DNA from 3 places in the Cupriavidus sp. IK-TO18 genome. Region 3 is predicted to be linked to each of the others. Evidence: predicted binding sites of a transcription regulator. Region 3 holds the regulator's gene; each other region holds the start of a gene.

Region 1 (7,267 bases), on a different contig from region 3:
CGGAAGCAGGCGTCGACGACTTCCTGGCCGAAGCCACGCCGGAGGCCAAGCTCAAGCTGATCCGCCAGTACCAGGCCGAAGGGCGGCTCGTCGCGATGACCGGCGACGGCACCAACGACGCTCCCGCACTCGCCCAGGCCGACGTGGCCGTGGCGATGAACAGCGGCACGCAGGCGGCCAAGGAAGCCGGCAACATGGTGGACCTGGACAGCAACCCGACCAAGCTGATCGAGATCGTCGAGATCGGCAAGCAGATGCTGATGACGCGCGGCTCGCTGACGACCTTCAGCGTGGCCAACGACATCGCCAAGTATTTCGCGATCATTCCCGCGGCGTTTGCCACCACGTATCCGCAGCTCAACCTGCTTAATGTGATGGGGCTGGCCACGCCGGCGTCGGCCATCATGTCGGCGGTGATCTTCAACGCGCTGATCATCGTCGTGCTGATTCCGCTGGCGCTCAAGGGCGTGGTCTACCGGCCGCTGGGCGCCGCGGTACTGCTGCGCCGCAACCTGCTGATCTACGGTGTTGGCGGCATCCTGGTGCCGTTTGCCGGCATCAAGCTGATCGACATGATCCTGGCCCTGTTCGGCTGGGTCTGATTTTCTCTCCAACGATTCGGAGCATTCATGAATACGCAAGTGCAATCCCGGCAGCCGTTGCCGGCTCCGGTGCAGGGCGGCCTGTTGCGGCCAATGCTGGTGGTGTTCGTCGGCCTGTCGCTGGTGACCGGCCTGCTGTATCCCGGCGTGATCACGGCAATCGCCAGGGCCGTGTTCCCGCATCAGGCCGGCGGCTCGCTGATCGGAAAGGATGGCAGCACGCTTGGCTCGGAACTGATCGGCCAGCCGTTCTCCGACCCGAAGTACTTCTGGGGCCGGCTGTCGGCCACGGCGCCGATGCCGTATAACGCAGCGGCTTCGGTCGGTTCGAACCTCGGTCCTACCAACCCGGCGTTGACCGATGCCGCACGCGCGCGCCTCGACGCACTGCGCGCCGTGGATCCGGACAACCAGGCGCCGGTGCCCGTGGACCTGGTCACGGCATCCGGCAGCGGGCTCGACCCGCACATCAGCCCTGCGGCCGCCGAATACCAGGTGGCGCGCGTCGCGCGCGCCAGGGGGATACCGACTGAACAGGTGAAGCAACTGGTTGCCGCCAACACGGACGTGCCGCTACTGCCGGTGCTGGGCGATCCAGGCGTCAATGTCCTGAAGCTGAACCTTGCATTGGATGTCATCGCACGGCAGTAGCACGGTGCCGGTGATGCGGGACGATTTCGCTGCGTGCGGGATCGTCCCGCCTGTGTGCAACGACGATGCCGCGCAGGTGCGCGGCGGCACTGGCTCGCCTGCGCGGGATCCCGGCACCTTTACTGGATCTGTACACGGGCACTGCGGCTTTTGATGCCGTTTTTACGCGTCAGCCCATATCGTGGCGAGGCTCCCGGCAACGGGGGATTCCATCAACTCTCGTCACATCAACAATGACTGACCTGCGCCATACCGCGGCCGCACTGCTCGCCTGTTCCGCAACTTCCGTTCTCGTCTTCGCTGCCATGCCCGCCATGGCGCAATCCCAGCCTGACGCCGAGGCATCCCCGCATACCTTCACGACTAACGTCACGGTGGCTACCGACTACCGCTACCGCGGGCTGATGCAGACGAACCGCCGGCCGGCGATCCAGGGCGGGTTCGACTACAGCCATGCGAGCGGCTTCTACCTCGGCAACTGGAACTCGAGCATCAGCTGGCTGGGCGACAGCAATGCCGAGGTGTCGGCCCCGATCGAGATGGATTTCTACGGGGGCTACAAGAATACGTTCGCTGGCGACTGGACCTACGATGTCGGCGTGCTGCAGTACTACTACCCGGGCGACTATCCGGCCGGCTACACGCGCCCATACACCACCGAGGTGTACGCGGCCCTGGGCTACGGTCCCGTGACGCTCAAGTACTCGTACGCGCCGACCAATCTCTTTGGCTTCGCCGACAGCAAGCACAGCTGGTATGCAGACCTGACCGCCAACGTGCCGCTTGATGTCTGGGACCTCACGCTGAACGCCCACGTGGGTTACCAGAAGGTGCAGGTCGCCAATGCCTCGTACGTGGACTGGAAGCTCGGCCTGACCAAGGACTTGGGCAACGGACTCGCGCTGGCTGTGGCCTACATCGACACCAATGCCGACAAGGCGGTGTACACCAATGCCAAGGGCCGCTACATGGGCCGTGGCACCGCATGGGCTTCCCTGACCAAGACGTTCTGAGCGCGCCTTGCCGGCGCCGCCGGTTCTTGATATCGATTTAATGCGTCGGCCTGATCTACCGCCTGCCGTTGCGCCCAGCAAGTTCCGCGCTGGTTCAGAGGCTGGAGGAAGCCATGGCTGTCCTCCCTCCGCTTTCCATGGCACGGGACAAGCACCTGACGGCCTGAAGGCTTGCCACCCGTTGCCCCCGGGACTGTTGAGACACGCCGTTCCCGCCGCTCCCACCTCAAATTCCCTCCGTCCGGGAAAACCCCCATTTGGCCGCTGTCTTGAAATGGCCATACCCCGTCCCTATAATTAGCACTCGTCGGGGGTGAGTGCTAACAGCATTCTGTGCCCCTTGCGACACCTGAAAATATCAGACGGCCGTCGCCTCGGTAGCCGGCCGATTGTGATTAAACACTCACTTTTGTATCTAGGAGTCCGTATGAACCTGCGTCCTCTGCACGACCGCGTGATCGTGAAGCGTCTGGACAACGAAACCAAGACCGCGTCCGGTATCGTGATTCCCGACAACGCTGCCGAGAAGCCCGATCAAGGCGAAGTGCTGGCAGTCGGTCCCGGCAAGAAGGATGACAAGGGCAACAACATCGCCCTCGACGTCAAGGTTGGCGACCGCGTGCTGTTCGGCAAGTATGCCGGCCAGGGCGTGAAGGTGGAAGGCCAGGAACTGCTGGTCATGCGCGAAGAAGACATCATGGCCGTGGTGAACAAGTAATCACCAACTGACCGCCACCCGTACAGATTTCAGGAGATTTCAAGAATGGCAGCTAAAGACGTAGTGTTCGGCGACGCCGCACGTGCCAAGATGGTCGAAGGCGTGAACATCCTCGCCAACGCCGTTAAAGTGACCCTGGGCCCGAAGGGCCGCAATGTGGTGCTGGAGCGCAGCTTCGGCGGCCCGACCGTGACCAAGGACGGCGTGTCCGTGGCCAAGGAAATCGAGCTGAAGGACAAGCTGCAGAACATGGGCGCCCAGATGGTCAAGGAAGTGGCTTCCAAGACCAGCGACAACGCCGGTGACGGTACCACCACCGCTACCGTGCTGGCCCAGTCGATCGTGCGCGAAGGCATGAAGTTCGTTGCCGCCGGCATGAACCCGATGGACCTGAAGCGCGGCATCGACAAGGCTGTTGCCGCCGCCGTGGAAGAGCTGAAGAAGGTCAGCAAGCCCACCACCACCAGCAAGGAAATCGCCCAGGTTGGCGCCATCTCGGCCAACAGCGACACCTCGATCGGTGAGCGCATCGCCGAAGCCATGGACAAGGTCGGCAAGGAAGGCGTGATCACCGTCGAAGACGGCAAGTCGCTGGCCGACGAACTGGAAGTCGTGGAAGGCATGCAGTTCGACCGCGGCTACCTGTCGCCGTACTTCATCAACAACCCGGAAAAGCAAGTTGTCCAGCTGGACAGCCCGTTCGTGCTGCTGTTCGACAAGAAGGTTTCGAACATCCGCGACCTGCTGCCGGTGCTGGAGCAAGTGGCCAAGGCTGGCCGCCCGCTGCTGATCATCGCTGAAGACGTCGAGGGCGAAGCCCTGGCGACCCTGGTGGTCAACAACATCCGTGGCATCCTGAAGACCGCCGCCGTCAAGGCCCCGGGCTTCGGCGACCGCCGCAAGGCCATGCTGGAAGACATCGCCATCCTGACCGGCGGCACCGTCATCGCCGAAGAAATCGGCCTGACGCTGGAAAAGGCTACCCTGAACGACCTGGGCCAAGCCAAGCGCATCGAGATCGGCAAGGAAAACACCATCATCATCGATGGCGCCGGCGACGCCGCTGCGATCGAAGGCCGCGTGAAGCAAATCCGCGCCCAGATCGAAGAAGCGACCTCGGACTACGACCGTGAAAAGCTGCAAGAGCGCGTGGCCAAGCTGGCCGGCGGTGTTGCCGTGATCAAGGTTGGCGCTGCCACCGAAGTCGAAATGAAGGAAAAGAAGGCCCGCGTGGAAGACGCCCTGCACGCCACCCGCGCTGCGGTGGAAGAAGGCATCGTCCCCGGCGGCGGTGTGGCCCTGCTGCGCGCCCGCGCTGCGATCTCGGCACTGACCGGCGACAACGCCGACCAGAACGCCGGTATCAAGATCGTGCTGCGCGCCATGGAAGAGCCACTGCGCCAGATCGTGCTGAACGCTGGTGAAGAAGCTTCGGTCGTCGTTGCCAAGGTCATCGAAGGCAAGGGCAACTACGGCTACAACGCGGCTTCGGGCGAGTACGGCGACCTGGTCGAAATGGGCGTGCTGGACCCGACCAAGGTCACCCGCACCGCGCTGCAGAACGCCGCTTCGGTGGCTTCGCTGATGCTGACCACCGACTGCGCCGTGGCCGAAACGCCGAAGGAAGAGTCGGCTCCGGCAATGCCGGGCGGCATGGGCGGCATGGGCGGCATGGAAGGCATGATGTAATTTGTGCCGACTGACTGCTGGCTGTCATGGCCGGCAGGCTGTCTGAACGAAAACCCCCGCGGGTGAAAGCCCGCGGGGGTTTTTGTTTCTTGCCGCGGCATCCGACGCCCCCGGCTTGCGAACGGCCGTAGCCGGTGGCTCGGCTCAGTCCGGGTGGAATGTGTACTGCCTGTCCAGCCTGAATTTCACCGCGTAGCCAATGGCGAGGCCGATGACCGCGCCGAGGTAGCGCATCTCCCGGGTGTCAAACATATAGTCGAAGCCGAATTCAAATGCCCAGAACACAAGGGTAGTTGCCAGTCCGGTCCCGGTATACACGATAAAGGTCCGCCCGTCGTGGCCTACGTCGCGAGCGCGAAACCGAAAGATGAAGCGCTTGTCGAGGACGTATTTCAGGAGCAGTCCCACCCCAGTCCCTGCTATCACCGAAAGTAATATCTGGAACGGCCCTGTATAGCTGCGGACGAGAATGTCCTGGACACCTATATTTGCCGCGGTAGCGATGAGCGCAAGAAGTGCATAGGTAATTGCCAGCTGCATAGCCTGTTACATCACCCATAGAGTGGATAACGGAGTCTGAACTCGCACCATCCAGCCAGTCAATGAGGTCACTGCATTAGTGCGTTTGGCGGATTGTCCGCTCTGCCTCGCAGCCTAGAATCCAGTTCAGGTACCGGCCCTAAGCAAGTACTTCATTGCCCGAGTAAGAACAGGCAAGGTATGGCCGGCGCCCCAAAAAAATCAAAACTGATTGTTTGACGGGCGATTGAGGGTGGGCATCCCGGTTGGCGGTTAGGCCAGGCGCAGGATTTCTCCGAAGTAGCGAAGACCCCGGGCCGTATCCCGGAAGCGCCTTCATGGGGAAACAACACCGCGTACTTGTGGCTTTGCCAGTTTGCCCTGCCTTCAGAGTCTGCCGGGGAGAAGGTATGGGCAAGCCGAGGATTCCGCTTTGCGTGGACTTGGACGGGACGTTGATTCCCGGGGATCTGCTGCTTGAGTCGTGCATTGCGCTGCTCAGGCAAAACCCGCTCTATCTCCTTCTGATGCCCTGTTGGCTATGTCGGGGCAAGGCGTACCTCAAGGCCCAGATCGCTCGCCGAGCGCGGCTGAATCATGCTGCGTTGCCGTTCCACCGCGAACTGGTCGCCTGGCTCAGGGAGCAGAAGCGGTGCGGGCGTCCGCTCTGGCTTTGTACGGCCGCCAATCATCGCCTGGCACAGGCCGTCGCGGACCATCTCAATTTATTCGATGGGATTTTGGCCAGCAGCGATAGCCACAATCTCAGGGGACACCAGAAAGCCCATTCATTGACGCAGAAATTCGGGGACAGGGCGTTTGACTATTGCGGCAACCACCGCGTGGATCTGGCTGTGTGGTCAGTCAGCCGGGGTGGTGTGGTTGTAAATGCAAGCAAGGGCCTGGAAGCCCGGGCCCGTGCCGTCACGCATGTTTATAAGACGTTCGCCCCCGAGGGGCATGCGATGCATGCCATCGTGAAAACGCTGCGCCCACATCAATGGGTAAAGAATATCCTGCTGCTGGTGCCGTTGGCGGCGGCACACAGGCTTGGTGAGCCGGGAGCGCTGGGTGCGGCCCTGCTGGCATTCGTGGCATTCAGCCTGTGTGCGTCGTCGGTCTATGTGCTCAATGACATGCTGGACGTTGAAGCGGACCGCCAGCATCCCGGCAAGTCCCGCCGGCCCTTCGCCTCAGGGCAGTTGTCGTTGCTTGCAGGGATTTGCCTGGCCCCCTTGCTGCTTGTTGGCGCGTCGGCTGCCGCTTGGCCACTGCCATGGGCATTCAAGAGCGTGTTGTGCGCGTACTATGCACTGACGCTAGCTTATTCCACCGTGCTCAAGCGGCTGGTGGTGGCCGACGTCGCAGTCCTGGCCACGCTCTACACGATTCGGATCGTCGCTGGCGCCATGGCGGTAGGTGTACCACTGTCATTCTGGCTGCTGATGCTCTCGCTGGCGCTCTTTTTCAGCCTGGCGCTCGTGAAGCGATACTCCGAATTGAAGGTCATGCAGCGCGAAGGCCGGCTTGAGGCAGCGGGGCGGGGTTATAAGCTGGACGACCTCGCAATTGTCGAGAACCTCGGGACGGCCGCAGGCTACCTCAGTGTCGCGGTGCTTGCGCTCTACATCAACAGTCCCGCCGTTGAGATGCTGTATCGACGTCCGCAGATCATTTGGGTACTTTGCATGTTGCTGCTGTACTGGATTAGCCGTATGTGGATATTGGCCCACCGCGGCATGATGCATGACGATCCGGTCGTGTTCGCGCTGAAGGACAAAACGAGTCTCGCGGTCGGCTTGTGCGGGGCATTAACCGTGTACTTCGCTACGTGACATGGTACGGCAGCCGATGTATTCCTGGGGCAGGGCGGTCCGATCTGACTGCGCGTTGCTGCCGCTGCAATGGCGCATGGAGAATCTGCCGCCGTTGCCAGACTTCGCTGATTCCTACCTGCCATTCGGAAACGGCCGTAGCTATGGAGACAGTTGCCTAAATACGAACGGCGCGTTGCTTTCCACCCGCCGGCTTGATCGCTTCATTGCCTTCGACCCCGGCAGTGGCATCCTCCGCTG
Region 2 (7,267 bases), on a different contig from region 3:
AGGGCGACTTCCGTACCGCAAAGCTGATCGACGGCGTGGTCTGGGATGCCACCAAGGACCCGAAGGCGTATGCCGACGGCTTCAAGATCAAGGCCGGCGCGCAGAACGCTTGACCACAGGCCGCCACCACCCCACCGATCCGCAGCGCCCCTGGATAAAGGAGCCCGATGTGAATGCCATCGCCCACACCGCGCCTGAAGGCGCCAATGCTGCCAATGTCGCCGCCACCGACACCGACATCAAGGAACGCGCACGGCGGCGCGAGCTGGAAATCGCCGCGCAGGAACGGCGCGCACAACGCCACGCACAACGCCAAGACCTGCTCGGCGCGCTGGTGCTCAAGGCCGTGCCGCCGATCCTGGGCTTTGCCGTGTTCGTGATGGCCTGGCACGGCATCGCCACGCTGATCCCGGCGATTCCGACGCCGGGTGCAACGTGGAACGCGGCGGTGCCGCTGTTCTCCGACCCGTTCTACCGCAACGGCCCCAACGACCAGGGCATCGGCTGGAATGTGCTGGCGTCGCTGGCGCGCGTGGCCGCGGGCTTCGGCCTGGCCGCCGTGATCGGCATTCCGGCGGGCTTCCTGATCGGGCGCTTTGCATTCCTGAACGCGATGGCGTCGCCCGTGATCAGCCTGCTGCGGCCGGTCTCGCCGCTGGCGTGGCTGCCGATCGGGCTGCTGCTGTTCAAGGCTGCCAACCCGGCGGCGATCTGGGCCATCTTCATCTGCTCGATCTGGCCGATGGTGATCAACACCGCGGTAGGCGTCACGCGCGTGCCGCAGGACTACCTGAACGTGGCGCGCGTGCTTGACCTGTCGGAATGGAAGGTGTTCACGCGGGTGCTGTTTCCCGCGGTGCTGCCCTACATGCTGACCGGCGTGCGGCTGTCGATCGGCACGGCGTGGCTGGTGATCGTCGCGGCCGAGATGCTGACCGGCGGCACCGGCATCGGCTTCTGGCTGTGGGACGAGTGGAACAACCTGAAGGTCGAGCACATCGTGATCGCGATCTTCGTGATCGGCATCATCGGACTGATGCTCGAGCATGCATTGCTGGCACTGGCACGGCGCTTCAGCTACGGCGCCAACTAAAAGCGAGGGAGAGACGCCATGGACAAGTTCGTCAGCATCGAGAACGTCGGACAGACCTTCAAGACGCGCAAAGGGCCGTTCGTCGCCCTGCGCGACATCAACCTTCAGATCGCCGAGGGCGAGTTCATTACGCTGATCGGCCACTCCGGCTGTGGCAAGTCCACGCTGCTGAACCTGATCGCGGGGCTGGCCACGCCGACCACCGGCGCGCTGATCTGCGCCGGGCGCGAGATCGCCGGACCCGGGCCGGAGCGCGCCGTGGTGTTCCAGAACCATTCGCTGCTGCCGTGGCTGACCTGCTTCGAGAACGTCTACCTGGGCGTGGAGCGTGTGTTCGGTGCCAGCGAAGGCAAGGCTGAACTGAAGACGCGCACGCACGAGACGCTGGCACTCGTGGGCCTGACGCACGCCGAGGGCAAGTATCCGCACGAGATCTCCGGCGGCATGAAGCAGCGCGTCGGCATTGCCCGCGCGCTGGCGATGGCGCCCAAGGTGCTGCTGATGGACGAACCCTTCGGCGCGCTCGATGCCCTGACCCGCGCACACCTGCAGGACGAACTGATCAAGATCGTGGCGCGCACGCGCAGCACGGTGGTGATGGTCACGCACGATGTCGACGAGGCCGTGCTGCTCGCCGACCGCATCGTGATGATGACCAACGGCCCGGCCGCCACCATCGGCGAGATCCTCAGGGTGGACCTGCCGCGCCCGCGCGACCGCGTGGCGCTGGCCGACGACAAGGACTACCACGCCTGCCGTACCGCGGTGCTGGACTTTCTCTACCGCAAACAGCGCAATCCCGCGCTCCAGGAAGCAGCCTGAGCGTGCTCCCCGCCGTCGCGCTCGTCCGTGGCAACGGGCGGCGATGGGCGCGACGGCGCTGCTCCGCTATCATGAACCCAGAACAGACTCCTCCCCCAAGCCGCCATGACCACGCCAGCCAACCCGTTTTCCGCCGCCCGCTATATCAAGGAAGTCGGCCGTGGCGTCAACGGCGCGCGCGCGCTGCCGCGCGACGACGCCAAGACCCTGTTCGACGCGATGCTGGCTGGGCGCGTGTCCGACCTGGAGCTGGGCGCGATCCTGATGGCCTACCGCATCAAGGGCGAGGCCCCGCACGAACTGGCCGGCATGCTCGAGGCCGCCCATGCGCACTGCCAACCGCTGCCCGCGCCGCCCGAGCGCCAGGTGGTAGTGATCCCCAGCTACAACGGCGCACGCAAGCAGCCAAACCTGGTGCCGCTGCTGGCGCTGCTGCTGGCTCGCGACGGCATCCCCGTACTGGTGCACGGGACGCGCGTCTTCAATGACCGCATCACCAGCATGACCCTGTTCGAGGCGCTGGGCATTCCCCTGTGCGCCAGCACGGCCGAAGCCTCGGCACGGCTGCGCGAGACCGGCGGCGACGGCCCGCTGGCGGTGCTGCCGGTCGATGTGCTGTCGCCGGGCCTGTCGCAGCTGCTGGAGCGGCGCACCGTGATCGGCTTGCGCAACTCGTCGCATACCGTGGCCAAGATGCTGCAGCCGGTGGGCGAGCACGCGCCGGCTGAAGGCTTGCGGCTGTATAGCTATACCCACCCGGAATACCGCGAGACGCTGACCGACTATTTCTCTCACGAGCCGGCCAACGTGCTGCTGGCACGCGGCACCGAAGGCGAAGTGGTGGCCGATGCGCGCCGCAGCGGCCGCATCGACTGGCTGCATGAAGGGCACCAGCAGACGCTGGTCGATCCCTCCGGCGGATCGCTGGCCGAAGTGCCGGATCTGCCGCCCGGCAATGATGCCGGCCTGACCGCGGCATGGATCCGGCGCGTGCTCGATGGCGCCGTGCCGGTGCCGGCGCCAATCGCCACGCAGGTCGAAGCCATCCGCGAGTGCCTGAAGCTCGGCACCCGCGTCACCTGGGCCAGTCCGGTCTAAACGCGCGGTCTGAGCGCGGTCTGAGCCCGGACCGCCCGGTTCAGGGCTTGCGCGCCGGCAGCGGGATGCGCTCGCGCTCGTCGCCCGGCACGCGCGGAAACTGGTCGTCCTCCCAGCGTCTGGCAGCGGACTCGATGGCTTCCTTGCTGCTGGCCACGAAATTCCAGTAGATGAAGCGGCGGCCGTCGGTCGGGTCGCCTCCCAGCAGCATCACGCGCGAAGGCGCCGTCGCCATCAGCAGCGCCGGCTGCCCGGGCGTCAGCACCACCATGTGCTCGGCCGGCAGCGGCTCGCCGTCCAGCGACACCGCGCCGTCCACCGGGTAGATGCCGCGCTCGGCATGGTCGGCGGGGATCTCCACGCTCGCGCCCGCATCCAGCTCGATCGCCACGTACAGGGTGCGGCTGAAGACCTTGACCGGCGAAGTCTTGCCGAAGGCATCGCCGGCGATCACCACCATGCGCACCCCCGGCCGCTCGATGCGCGGCAGCGTTGCAGCGGGATGGTGGAAGAAGGACGGTTCGTCGGTCTCGTGCGACTGCGGCAATGCCACCCATGTCTGGATGCCGTGCAGGCGCGCGCCGTCGGCGCGCGCGGAATCGGGCGAGCGCTCCGAATGGACGATGCCGTGGCCGGCAGTCATCCAGTTGACGTCGCCCGGCCGGATCGCCTGCTCGCTGCCGAGACTGTCGCGGTGAATGATCTCGCCTTCGAACAGGTATGTGACGGTCGCCAGCCCGATATGCGGATGCGGGCGCACATCGGCACCCTCGCCCGGCGGCATCTGCACCGGCCCCATATGGTCGAAGAAGATAAATGGCCCGACCGTCTGGGTCGCAGCGGCCGGCAGCAGGCGGCGCACGGTGAAATCGCCCAGGTCGCGCACATGCGGTTTTAACAAGTGTTCGATAGCAGACATAGCTCCTCCGGAGTATGAGAGATCGGCAAGCGTGCCAGCTTGCCGCCGCTTGCGTCGAGTGTAGCCGCTGGCGCAACAAATCATTCCACTGGCATGCAGAACCGGCGGGCACACATTCGCTCTAACACCAGTGTACCCAGCCACGAGTATCCCCGAAGCCGCTTCATAGCGTTATTGCTATTCTATGCGGTGAGTCAATCGACGGGAACTATCAAGACCGTTGGGACTCCAATTAGCACTCACCCGGATGGAGTGCTAAGATGTGTTGCAGTGCCGCCGCCGTTCCCACAAGGACGTGCGGGACATGACCCGGCAACCCAACCGCCGGATGCGAAAGGAGCGATTGAGTGAACGCAGTCTTGTCTGCCGAACAAACCCTGACGACTAGCCGTCTGCCGACGGCGCCCCGTAGCGGGAGCAGCTTTGCGCTGACCTTCCCGGCGACCGTGGGCAATCTCGACAGCTATATCCAGGCTGTCCACCGAATTCCGTTGCTGACCGCGGAGGAAGAGCAGCGCCTGGCGCGCGATCTCCGCGATAACGATTCCGTCGATGCCGCCCGCCAGCTGGTGATGTCCCACCTGCGACTGGTGGTGTCGATCGCCCGCCAGTACCTGGGCTATGGCCTGCCGCACGCCGACCTGATCCAGGAAGGCAATATCGGCCTGATGAAGGCCGTGAAGCGCTTCGATCCCGAGCAGGGCGTACGCCTGGTCTCGTATGCGATGCACTGGATCAAGGCCGAGATCCACGAGTACGTGCTGAAGAACTGGCGCATGGTCAAGGTGGCAACCACCAAGGCCCAGCGCAAGCTGTTCTTCAACCTGCGCAGCCACAAGCAGGGTTCGCACACGTTCACGCCGGAGCAGGTCGAGGCCGTGGCGCGCGAGCTGAACGTGAAGCCGGAAGAAGTAATGGAGATGGAAACCCGCCTGTCGGGCGGCGACCTCGCGCTGGAAGGCCAGGTCGACGACGGCGAAGAGGAATTCGCCCCCATCGCCTACCTGGCTGACAACCACAACGAACCCACGCGCGTGCTGGAAGCCAAGCGCCAGGACCGCATGCAGGTCGAAGGCCTGGAAGAAGCGCTGGGCCGGCTGGACGAGCGCAGCCGCCGGATCATCGAGGCGCGCTGGCTGAACGTGGCCGACGACGGCTCGGGCGGCGCCACGCTGCATGAGCTGGCCGCCGAGTTCGGCGTCTCGGCGGAGCGCATCCGCCAGATCGAAGCCGCGGCGATGAAGAAGATGAAAGGGGCGCTGCAGGCATTTGCCTGATGCCGGGCACCCATGCAAAAAGCCGGTCCAAGTGGACCGGCTTTTTTTGCCTGCGATCGCAGCGGTGCGACGTTATGCCGCACCGTCAGGCGTCAGGAAAGCAGCTGCTTCAGGTCGTGCGCGATCGGCTCCGGCCCCTGGCCGTGGCGGATGAACAGCCGCAGCCGGCCTTCCGGATCGAATACATAGCTGCCCGCCGAGTGATCCACCGTGTAGTTGTTGGGCGAGCTGCCCGGCACCTTGGCGTAGAACACCTTGAAGTCCTTGGCCAGCTTCTGCAGCGCGGCGTCGTCGGCCGGGCGCAGGCCCAGGAAGCGCGGGTCGAATGCTGGGACGTACTGCGCCAGCAGCGCCTGCGTGTCGCGCTCCGGATCGACCGTGACGAACAGCACCTGGACGCGGTCGGCATCGGGGCCCAGCTGCTCCATCACCGCCTTGAGCTCGGCCATGGTGGTCGGGCATACGTCGGGGCAATGGGTGTAGCCGAAGAACATCACCACCGCCTTGCCCTTGAAGTCGGCAATGGTGCGGACTTTGCCATTGTGGTCGGGCAGCGAGAAATCCTTGCCGAAATCCGCCGCGCCGCTGATATCGACATTGCGGAACGACGCCTTCTGCTGGCCGCAGGCTGCCAGCGCCAGCGCGAGCGCGGCAACCAGGGAAAAGCGGCGGAAGGCTGAGAACAGGCCGGAAGCGGGTCTGGGCATGCGCGAAAGCTTGTGTGGAACGATCAGCAATGGAAAGGTCGGCGAAAGCACCCAGTATCGCCGATGGCGCCGCCGCGCTGCGCCGGCCGCGACAAGATGACGCAGCCCGCAGCGTGGCAAGGCCGGTCAGACCTGCGGCACGAACTTGAAGTAATGGTCGACCAGCAGCGCCGCGAACAGCAGCGACAGGTACAGGATCGAGAAGCGGAAGGTGCGCTGCGCCAGCTCGTCCGAGTAATTGCGGTACATCTTCCAGGCATAGGCCAGGAAGCCGCCGCCCAGCGCCAGCGCGGCCACCAGGTAGATGTAGCCGCTCATGCCGTAGACGAACGGCAGCAGCGTCGCCGCGATCATGATCAGCGTGTACAGCAGGATATGCAGCAGCGTGTAGCGCTCGCCGTGGGTGACCGGCAGCATCGGCAGGCCCGACTTGGCATAGTCGGCGCGCCGGTACAGCGCCAGCGCCCAGAAGTGCGGCGGCGTCCACGTAAAGATGATCAGCACCAGGAACCAGGCCTCGGCCGGCACTTCGCCGGCGACGGCGGCCCAGCCCAGCGCCGGCGGCATAGCGCCGGACAGCCCGCCGATGACGATGTTCTGCGGCGTGGCCGGCTTGAGCAGGATGGTGTAGACCACCGCATAGCCCAGGAAGGTGGCGAAGGTCAGCCACATCGTCAGGTCGTTGGCGAACTCGTGCAGCATCCACATGCCAGCGCCGCCAAGGATGGCGGAGAACACCAGCGTCTGCGGGGTGGTGATCTCGCCGGTGGCGGACGGGCGCCAGGCGGTGCGGCGCATCAGCGCATCGATCTTCTGCTCGACCAGGCAATTGATGGCAAAGGCGGCGCCGGCAAGCAGCCAGATGCCTGCGGCACCGCCGATCAGCACGCGCCACGGCACCATGCCGGGCGTGGCCAGGAACATGCCGATGATGGCGCAGAAGACTGCCAGCTGCGTCACGCGCGGCTTGGTCAGGGCGGCATATTGCCGGGCCAGATGCCGTATCCGGCTCAGCTTGCCCAGTGAATGAGGGTGTGTAGCGGTAACCACGGAAGGGGTCTTGTCTTTCATGTGGCGCGGGCGGCGTTCGGCATGGCTTTGGGGGCGCCGGCGGCCCGGGTCGCGAGCCCTATATTGTAGTGGAGGCGGACCAGCAGCAGCAGGAGCACCGCCGCGCCGCCGTTGTGGGCGACCGCCGCCACCAGGGGCCAGTCGAACACGATATTGGACATCCCGGTGGCCAGTTGCAGCACCAGCATGCCGAGCAGCCAGCCTGCCTGCCGGTGCAGCCCGTCGAGCCGGCGCGCACGCAAGCCGAACCACGCCAGGTAGCCCAGCACCACGAATGCAA
Region 3 (7,267 bases):
ATCGCCGGCCTGCGCAATCGCGGCGTCGATGCCGGCGTCGTCGACCTGGCGCATGCCAAAGGCCTCGAAGGCGCGATGGTCGAGGTGGGCTGCCGCGGCCTGGTCCGCGGACGGCTCGCCGGCCGGCGATTCGCTTGACATGATTCGCTCCCGCAAAGGCAAGAAAGCAAAACGCCCGGGCCTGGACGGCACCGGGCGCAGCCTCAGCCGCTAAGCAGTCCGGCTTACTTCGGTGCCGCCACCGTCACCAGCGCCGGGCGCAACACGCGGTCGGCAATGGTATAGCCGCGCTGCAGCACGGTGACGACGGTGTTGGGTTCCTGGTCGGCCGGCACCATCGAAATGGCCTGGTGGCGGTGCGGGTCGAACTTCTCCCCGACCGGGTTCAGTTCCACGATCTTGCCGCGCTCGAACGCGGCTGCCAGCTGGCGCGCAGTCAGTTCGACGCCTTCGCGCAGCTTGGCAATATCGCCGGAACCGTCAGCCAGCGCGGCCTGCAGGCTGTCCATCACCGGCAGCAGGTTGTCGGCGAAGTTCTCGATGGCGAATTTGTGGGCCTTGGCAACGTCTTCCTGCGCCCGGCGGCGGATGTTTTCGCCCTCGGCGACCGCGCGCATGTACAGGTCGTAGTGTTCACGCGCCTTGGCTTCCAGGGCGGCCAGCTGGGCCGCCACATCCTCCACGGCGGCAGCCTCCGGCGCGGCGTTCTCCTGCGCGGCAGGGGCGCTGGCTTCGTCGTTGGGCGTCGGGTTGGATGGCGTCTGCTTCTGTTCTTCCATGTCGATCCGTATCAATGCATTGGCGCGGCCGTCCGTGGGTACGGCCGCGGTGGGTCAATCGGCGTGTTTAGCGGGCAATTGGTGGCGTCGCGCCGGATTTCAAGAGTGGCGCCGGCGAGACGCGGAAACAAGCGGTTACAAAGGCGTGAGTTATGCAATTGACGCCTTATTGCCTTGCTGCACTGCACTCACTAACATTCTCTTACGAAAAATGACAAAAATGCCGGGGGCCTGGAGATGGTTCATTTTTGTGCCTCTTCCGAAAGGTTGGCCATGCATAAGCTGCCAGTCGTGACGCTCTGCCTCGTGGCCGCCCTGGCGGTCATGACCGCCTTTATCTGCCTGTCCGACGCCTTCTCGCCGCGCGATACCGAGTATGGCAGTGGCAAGGCGGTGTTCAAGCACTACATCGTTCCTATCATCAGCCAGGAAGTCTCGCAGGAATAAGCGCCAGCGCAACTTTCCGGCACACACGCTCGCACCGCGGCGGCCCCGGCATTGTGCCGGCGCCGCCGCGTGTCGTTCCTGCCAGCCTCAGTGCCGGAAGTCATCGATGCGGCGGCGGTCGCGCTTGGTCGGGCGCCCCTGCAACTGCGCGGCGGGCTCCGGCTGCAGGCGGCGCCGCTCGGCCTCGGCCTGCCGGCGCGCCTGGCTGTCGGCACTCTCTTCATACAGCGTCTGCGCCACCGGTGCCGGTCCGCGCGCCGGGGCAATGCCCTTCACCTGGAGTTCCCAGCGCTGCTGGTGCGCTTCGAGCGCGACCTTGTCGCCGGGCCGCACTTCACGCGAGTTCTTGACCAGTTGGCCGTTGACGGTCACCTTGCCCCGCTCCACCGCCTCGGCCGCAAGCGAGCGCGTCTTGAAAAAGCGCGCGCACCATAGCCATTTGTCGATGCGCTGGCGCGCATCCGCTTCAAAATCCACGTTCATGCTGCGGCTCCCCGGGTCTGCGCACGCGAGCGACGCGCTTCCAGCTCATGCGGGTGCGGCGTGTTGAGCGGCCATCCCTGCAGGTGCTGCAGGGCAATCTCCGCCATCGCCGCCACCCACGGCGCCGCGTCGTTCATGCAAGGAATAAAGTGGAAATCCTTGCCGCCCGCGACCTTGAACTCGGTCTGCCCTTCCATCGCGATTTCCTCGAGCGTCTCGATGCAGTCCGCCGGGAAACCCGGGCAGAACACATCGACCCGGCCGGCGCCAACCTTGCCCAGCTCCGCCAGCGTCGGGGCCGTGTACGGCTGCAGCCACTCCGCCTTGCCAAAACGAGACTGGAACGTCACCTGATATTGCCCCGGCTGCAAGCCCAGCGCGTCGCCCAACAGCCGGCCGGTCTTCAGGCACTCGCAGTGATACGGGTCGCCCAGCTCGAGCGTGCGCCGCGGCACGCCGTGGAACGACAGGATCAGCTTGTCGCCGTGCGCAAAATCGGGCATGCCGTGCCGTGACCAGTAGGCCCCGACCTGCTGGTGCAGCGCCGAGATATAAGCGGGATGGTCATGGAAATGTTTGACCAGCCGCAGCTCGGGCTGGTTGCGCCATTGTCCCAGCACGCGGAACACTTCGTCGAAGGCGGTTGCGGTAGTGGTGCCGGAGTACTGCGGATACATCGGCAGCACCAGCACCTGCTCGCAGCCCTGGCGGCGCAGCGCTTCCATCACCGAGGCGATCGAGGGGTTGCCGTAGCGCATGGCGCACGCCACCGTCACCTCGTGGCCGTTCTGGTTCAGCAGCCGCTGCAGCGCATGGGCCTGGCGCTCGCTGTAGACCAGCAGCGGCGAGCCGGTCATATGCGCCTCGCGCAGCCAGATCGACTCGTACTTCAACGCCGACGCACGCGAACGCAGCGGCAGGATCACGCCATGCAGCAGCGGCAGCCAGGCGGCACGCGGGATCTCGACCACGCGCGGGTCGGACAGGAATTCCTTCAGGTAGCGCCCCACCGCCCTGGGCGTGGGCGCATCGGGGGTACCCAGGTTGACCAGCAGGATCGCCGTGCGCGGCGCCTGCCCGTGCTGGTAAACCGGTTCGGGTGAAAACGTCATGTCGCTTCCGGGTTGGCGCGCGGCCGGCAACGCGCCATGGCGGCGCGCCAGCGCAGGTGGCGCTCGGTAGGAATGGGGCAGCTTGTCAGACCGGCCAGCCGCGTCACTGGTTCTGGCTCAGCGCGCTGGACAGCAGCCGCGCGGTGATGTCTACGATCGGGATCACGCGCTCGTATGCCATGCGTGTCGGGCCGATCACGCCGAGGGTGCCGACGATCTGCCCGTCGACCTCGTACGGCGCGGTGATGACCGCCATGTCTTCCAGCGGCACCAGCTGGCTCTCGCCGCCGATGAAGATCTGCACGCCCTGGGCGTGGCTGGAGACATCGAGCAGCTGCAGCAGGCTGGTCTTGTGCTCGAACACGTCGAACAGCCGGCGCAGCTTGTCCATGCTGGAAGACAGGTCTTCCACTTCGAGCAGCTTGCGTTCGCCGCTGATATAGACGTGGTCGTCTTCCTCGTCGTCGGCCACGCTGCCGGCCTCGACCGCCGCCTGCATCAGCTGCGACATGTCGCGGCGCAGGTCCTGCAGCTCGACGCGCAGGTGGCTGCGCACGGCGTCGAAGCTCATGCCGGTGTAGTGCGAGTTGAAGTAGTTGGCGGCCTCGATCAGTTGGGCCGGGGTATACGACAGCTCGGTCTGGATGATCCGGTTCTGCACGTCGCCCTCGGGGCTGACGATGATCAGCAGGATGCGCTTGTCGGACAGGCGCATGAATTCGATCTGCCGGAACGCCTGCGCGCGCCGGGGCGTCATCACCACGCCGGCGAAGTGCGACAGGTTGGACAGCGTGCGCGCTGCCGCCGTGATCATGCGCTGCGGACCCAGCTGCTGGGCGCCGAGCTGGCCCTGGATCTGGCCGGTCAGCTCGGCCAGTTCGGTGTTGCGCTCCAGCGGCTTGGCCGTCAGCATGGAATCGACGAACAGCCGGTACCCGCGCGGCGTCGGGATGCGGCCGGCCGACGTGTGCGGGCTGGCGATAAAGCCCATTTCCTCCAGGTCGGACATCACATTGCGAATGGTCGCGGGTGACAGGTCCAGCCCCGAGAATTTCGACAGGGTGCGGGACCCGACCGGCTGGCCTTCGGCGATGTAGCGCTCGATCAGGGTCTTGAGCAGCGTTTTGGAACGTTCATCCATGATGTCCCGATTTTACGCAAGTTTTAGACCTTCTGGCGCCCCGCCTGGGTTGCGGCGCCGGCGCCTGCTGGCAACGGCAGCGGCGGTATGGTCTAATCCCGGCATGTCCGCCCCCCCGAGAGCCAGCGCCTTGCGCACTTCGTTCAACACCGTCGCCCTGGTGGGCCGCTACTCGACTGCCGGCATCGAAGGACCGCTGGAGGAGATCGCCTCTTATATCCTGCGCAACGGCCAGGATGTGGTGTTCGAGCGCGAGACCGCGCTGGCCACCGGGCTGACCGCCTACCCTGCCCTGTCGGCCGAGGAAATCGGCCAGCACGCCGACGTGGCGGTGGTGCTGGGCGGCGACGGCACGCTGCTGGGCATTGCCCGCCAGCTGGCCGGGTACGACGTGCCACTGATCGGGGTCAACCACGGGCGGCTCGGCTTCATGACCGACATCGCGCTGGAAGACGTGCACACGGTGCTGCCCGACATGCTCGACGGCCGCTACGAGGCCGAGAACCGGCTGCTGCTCGAATCCCGCGTGGTGCGCGACGACAGCGTCATTTTTTCGGCGCTGGCGCTGAACGACGTGGTGGTGAACCGCTCAGGCATTTCCGGCATGGTCGAGCTGGCGGTGTCCGTTGACGGCAACTTTATGTACAACCAGCGTTCGGACGGCCTGATCGTGTCGACCGCGACCGGCTCGACCGCCTACGCGCTGTCCGCCGGCGGCCCGATCCTGCACCCGACGCTGTCGGGCGTGGTGCTGGTGCCGATCGCCCCGCACGCGCTGTCGAACCGCCCGATCGTGCTGCCGCACGATGCCGAGGTCACCATCGAAGTGGCCAGCGCGCGCGACGCCAGCGTCAATTTCGACATGCAGTCGCTGACCTCGCTGCTGCCCGGCGACCGCATCGTGGTGCGGCGCTCGGAGAAGAGCATCAACCTGCTGCACCCGGTGGGCTACAACTACTACGCCACGCTGCGCAAGAAGCTGCACTGGCACGAATACCCGTCCGAAGACAACCGCCTCTGAGCCGCCCCCAGAGCCCGAGCTAGCCACCCCGATCCTACGCCAGCCCGACTTTCCGGACCGATCTCACTTTCGCCACGATCCGCCACGATGCTGCGCAGCCTGTCCATCCGCGATTTCGTCATCGTCGACACGCTCGACCTCGATTTCACCCCTGGCTTCACCGTCTTTACCGGCGAGACCGGCGCCGGCAAGTCGATCCTGATCGACGCCCTGGCCCTGGTGCTGGGCGAGCGGGCCGACGCCGGCATCGTGCGCGAAGGCGCCGCACGCGCCAGCATCAGCGCCACCTTCACGACCCACCCGGCGCTCGACGCCTGGCTGGCCGAGCGCGAGCTCAATGCCGAAGACGATGACGGCGCCGGCGCGGTGCTGCTGCGGCGTACGGTCGATGCCGGCGGCCGCAGCAAGGCCTTTATCAACGGCGCCGCGGCCACGCTGGCGCAGCTGCGCGAAGTGGGCGACCAGCTGGTCGACATCCACGGGCAGCACGCGCACCAGCTGCTGCTGCGCCCGGACGCGCAGCGCCTGCTGTTCGACGCCCACGCCGGGCTGACCCAGCAGGCCGGCGCGGTGGCCGAGGCCTGGCGCGCGTGGCGCGCCTGCGTGCGCCAGCGCGAGGCGGTCGAGCACCAGTCGCGCGAGATGCAGCTCGAGCGCGAGCGGCTGGAGTGGCAGGTCGGCGAGCTCGACAAGCTCAACCCGCAGCCGGGCGAATGGGAAGAGATCCAGGCCGAGTACAACCGCCTGTCGCATGCCGCCGGCCTGATCGACGGCAGCCGCGCGGCGCTGGAGGCGCTGTCCGAAGCCGACGGCTCGGTGCTATCGGCGCTGAACACCATCGTGCACCGGCTGCAGCAGCTGGCCGACGTCGACCCGGCGCTGCGCGACGTGCTGGCCGCGCTCGAGCCGGCCCAGGTGCAGGCCGAGGAAGCCGCGCATTCGCTGACCCGCTACGTCGACCGGCTCGAGCTGGATCCCGAACGGCTGCAGGCCGTCGAGGAACGCATGCAGGCGCTGCACGCCACCGCGCGCAAGTACCGCCTGCCTCCCGAGCAGCTGCCCGATGAGCTGCTGGCGCGCCGCCAGCAGCTCGACGACCTGCAGGCCGCGCAGGACCTGAACAAGGTGATGGCGCGCGAAGCCGCCGCCAAGGCCGCCTACCTGACGCTGGCGCAGCACCTCAGCCATGCGCGCTCGCAAGCGGCGCAGGCGCTGTCGGCCGCGGTCACCGAGGCCATGCAGGGCCTGTCGATGGCGGGCGGCAGCTTTGTCGCCGCGCTGAACACGCTGGAAGACGGCCAGAGCTACGGCCTGGAGCAGGTCGAGTTCCTGGTGGCCGGCCATGCCGGCGTCAGCGCGCGGCCGCTGGCGCGGGTCGCGTCCGGCGGCGAACTGGCGCGCATCAGCCTGGCGATCTCGGTGATTACCAGCGAGGCTTCGCCCACGCCGACGCTGATCTTCGACGAAGTCGACACCGGCATCGGCGGCGCCGTCGCCGAAGTCGTCGGCCGGCGCCTGCAGGAACTGGGCCGCGCGCGCCAGGTGCTGTGCGTGACCCACCTGCCGCAGGTCGCCGCGCAGGCCGGCACGCACCTGCTGGTCAGCAAGGAAACCACCGATGGCGGTGATGGCTCGGTCACGCGCTCGGTTACGCGCTCGGTTACGCGCTCACGCATCCGCGTGCTCGACCCGGCCGGGCGCGTGGTCGAGACCGCGCGCATGCTGGGCGGCGCAACCGTCACCGCGACCACGTTGCAGCATGCCGAAGAGATGCTGGCGCAAGGCGCCGAAGCCCAGGCCGGCGCCCCGGTGCGCGGCACGGCCAAGGAAAGCCGGCGCGGCCGCCGCGCCGCCGGCTGATGCCCCGGCATCGTCGCCCACATCGCCCACGTCGCCCCCACATCGCGCTTGCATCGGCGCACCCGAACCAACTTTCACAGGAGCCTCACCATGACCCGCCACGCGCCGCCGGCAGGCCGCCGCCACCGCCCCTTGCGCGCCGTCCTGGCCCTGGCCACAGCGGCCACGGCCGCACTGCTGGCATTGTCTGGCTGCAAGGCCCAGTCGGGGCCTTACGCCCCGCCGCCGGGAAGCATCACCGACGACCGCGCGGTGGGCGACATCATGGTCAAGTTCAAGCCGCCCGCGGTCGAAATGTCCGAGGATGCCGGGAAGTTGCTGGCCGAGATCAAGGGCCCGATCCGCTATGTGGTCAAGCGCCCCATGTCGGGCGGGGTCTGGCTGGTGACGGCGATCTCCAAATCGGCGGATGCCACCATCGACC

The links. The regulator HrcA, encoded in region 3, represses chaperone genes, less so after heat shock. The targets are predictions, from matches to a motif close to TTAGCACTCNNNNNNNNNGAGTGCTAA.
Region 1: the regulator HrcA is predicted to act here: its motif matches at 2,564-2,590, upstream of groES (co-chaperone GroES).
Region 2: the regulator HrcA is predicted to act here: its motif matches at 4,165-4,191, upstream of rpoH (RNA polymerase sigma factor RpoH).

The regions. Positions count from the first base shown of each region.
Region 1 covers NZ_JADGMP010000036.1:55,397-62,663, reverse strand. The annotation lists gene kdpB (potassium-transporting ATPase subunit KdpB) at 1-602, shown strand, start outside; gene kdpC (potassium-transporting ATPase subunit KdpC) at 630-1,253, shown strand; gene IPF36_RS28780 (TorF family putative porin) at 1,487-2,266, shown strand; gene groES (co-chaperone GroES) at 2,694-2,984, shown strand; gene groL (chaperonin GroEL) at 3,030-4,673, shown strand; gene IPF36_RS28765 (GtrA family protein) at 4,818-5,213, opposite strand; gene IPF36_RS28760 (UbiA family prenyltransferase) at 5,603-7,027, shown strand; gene IPF36_RS28755 (FAD-binding oxidoreductase) at 7,104-7,267, shown strand, end outside.
Region 2 covers NZ_JADGMP010000030.1:67,324-74,590, reverse strand. The annotation lists gene IPF36_RS22960 (CmpA/NrtA family ABC transporter substrate-binding protein) at 1-113, shown strand, start outside; gene ntrB (nitrate ABC transporter permease) at 170-1,093, shown strand; gene IPF36_RS22950 (ABC transporter ATP-binding protein) at 1,112-1,915, shown strand; gene ybiB (DNA-binding protein YbiB) at 2,021-3,013, shown strand; gene IPF36_RS22940 (pirin family protein) at 3,054-3,932, opposite strand; gene rpoH (RNA polymerase sigma factor RpoH) at 4,280-5,209, shown strand; gene IPF36_RS22930 (SCO family protein) at 5,302-5,916, opposite strand; gene cyoE (heme o synthase) at 6,043-6,987, opposite strand; gene IPF36_RS22920 (heme A synthase) at 6,984-7,267, opposite strand, start outside.
Region 3 covers NZ_JADGMP010000015.1:4,005-11,271, forward strand. The annotation lists gene IPF36_RS12625 (co-chaperone YbbN) at 1-141, opposite strand, end outside; gene grpE (nucleotide exchange factor GrpE) at 225-779, opposite strand; gene IPF36_RS12635 (hypothetical protein) at 1,053-1,226, shown strand; gene IPF36_RS12640 (RNA-binding S4 domain-containing protein) at 1,314-1,709, opposite strand; gene hemH (ferrochelatase) at 1,706-2,821, opposite strand; gene hrcA (heat-inducible transcriptional repressor HrcA) at 2,925-3,962, opposite strand; gene IPF36_RS12655 (NAD kinase) at 4,066-4,983, shown strand; gene recN (DNA repair protein RecN) at 5,071-6,843, shown strand; gene IPF36_RS12665 (hypothetical protein) at 6,934-7,267, shown strand, end outside.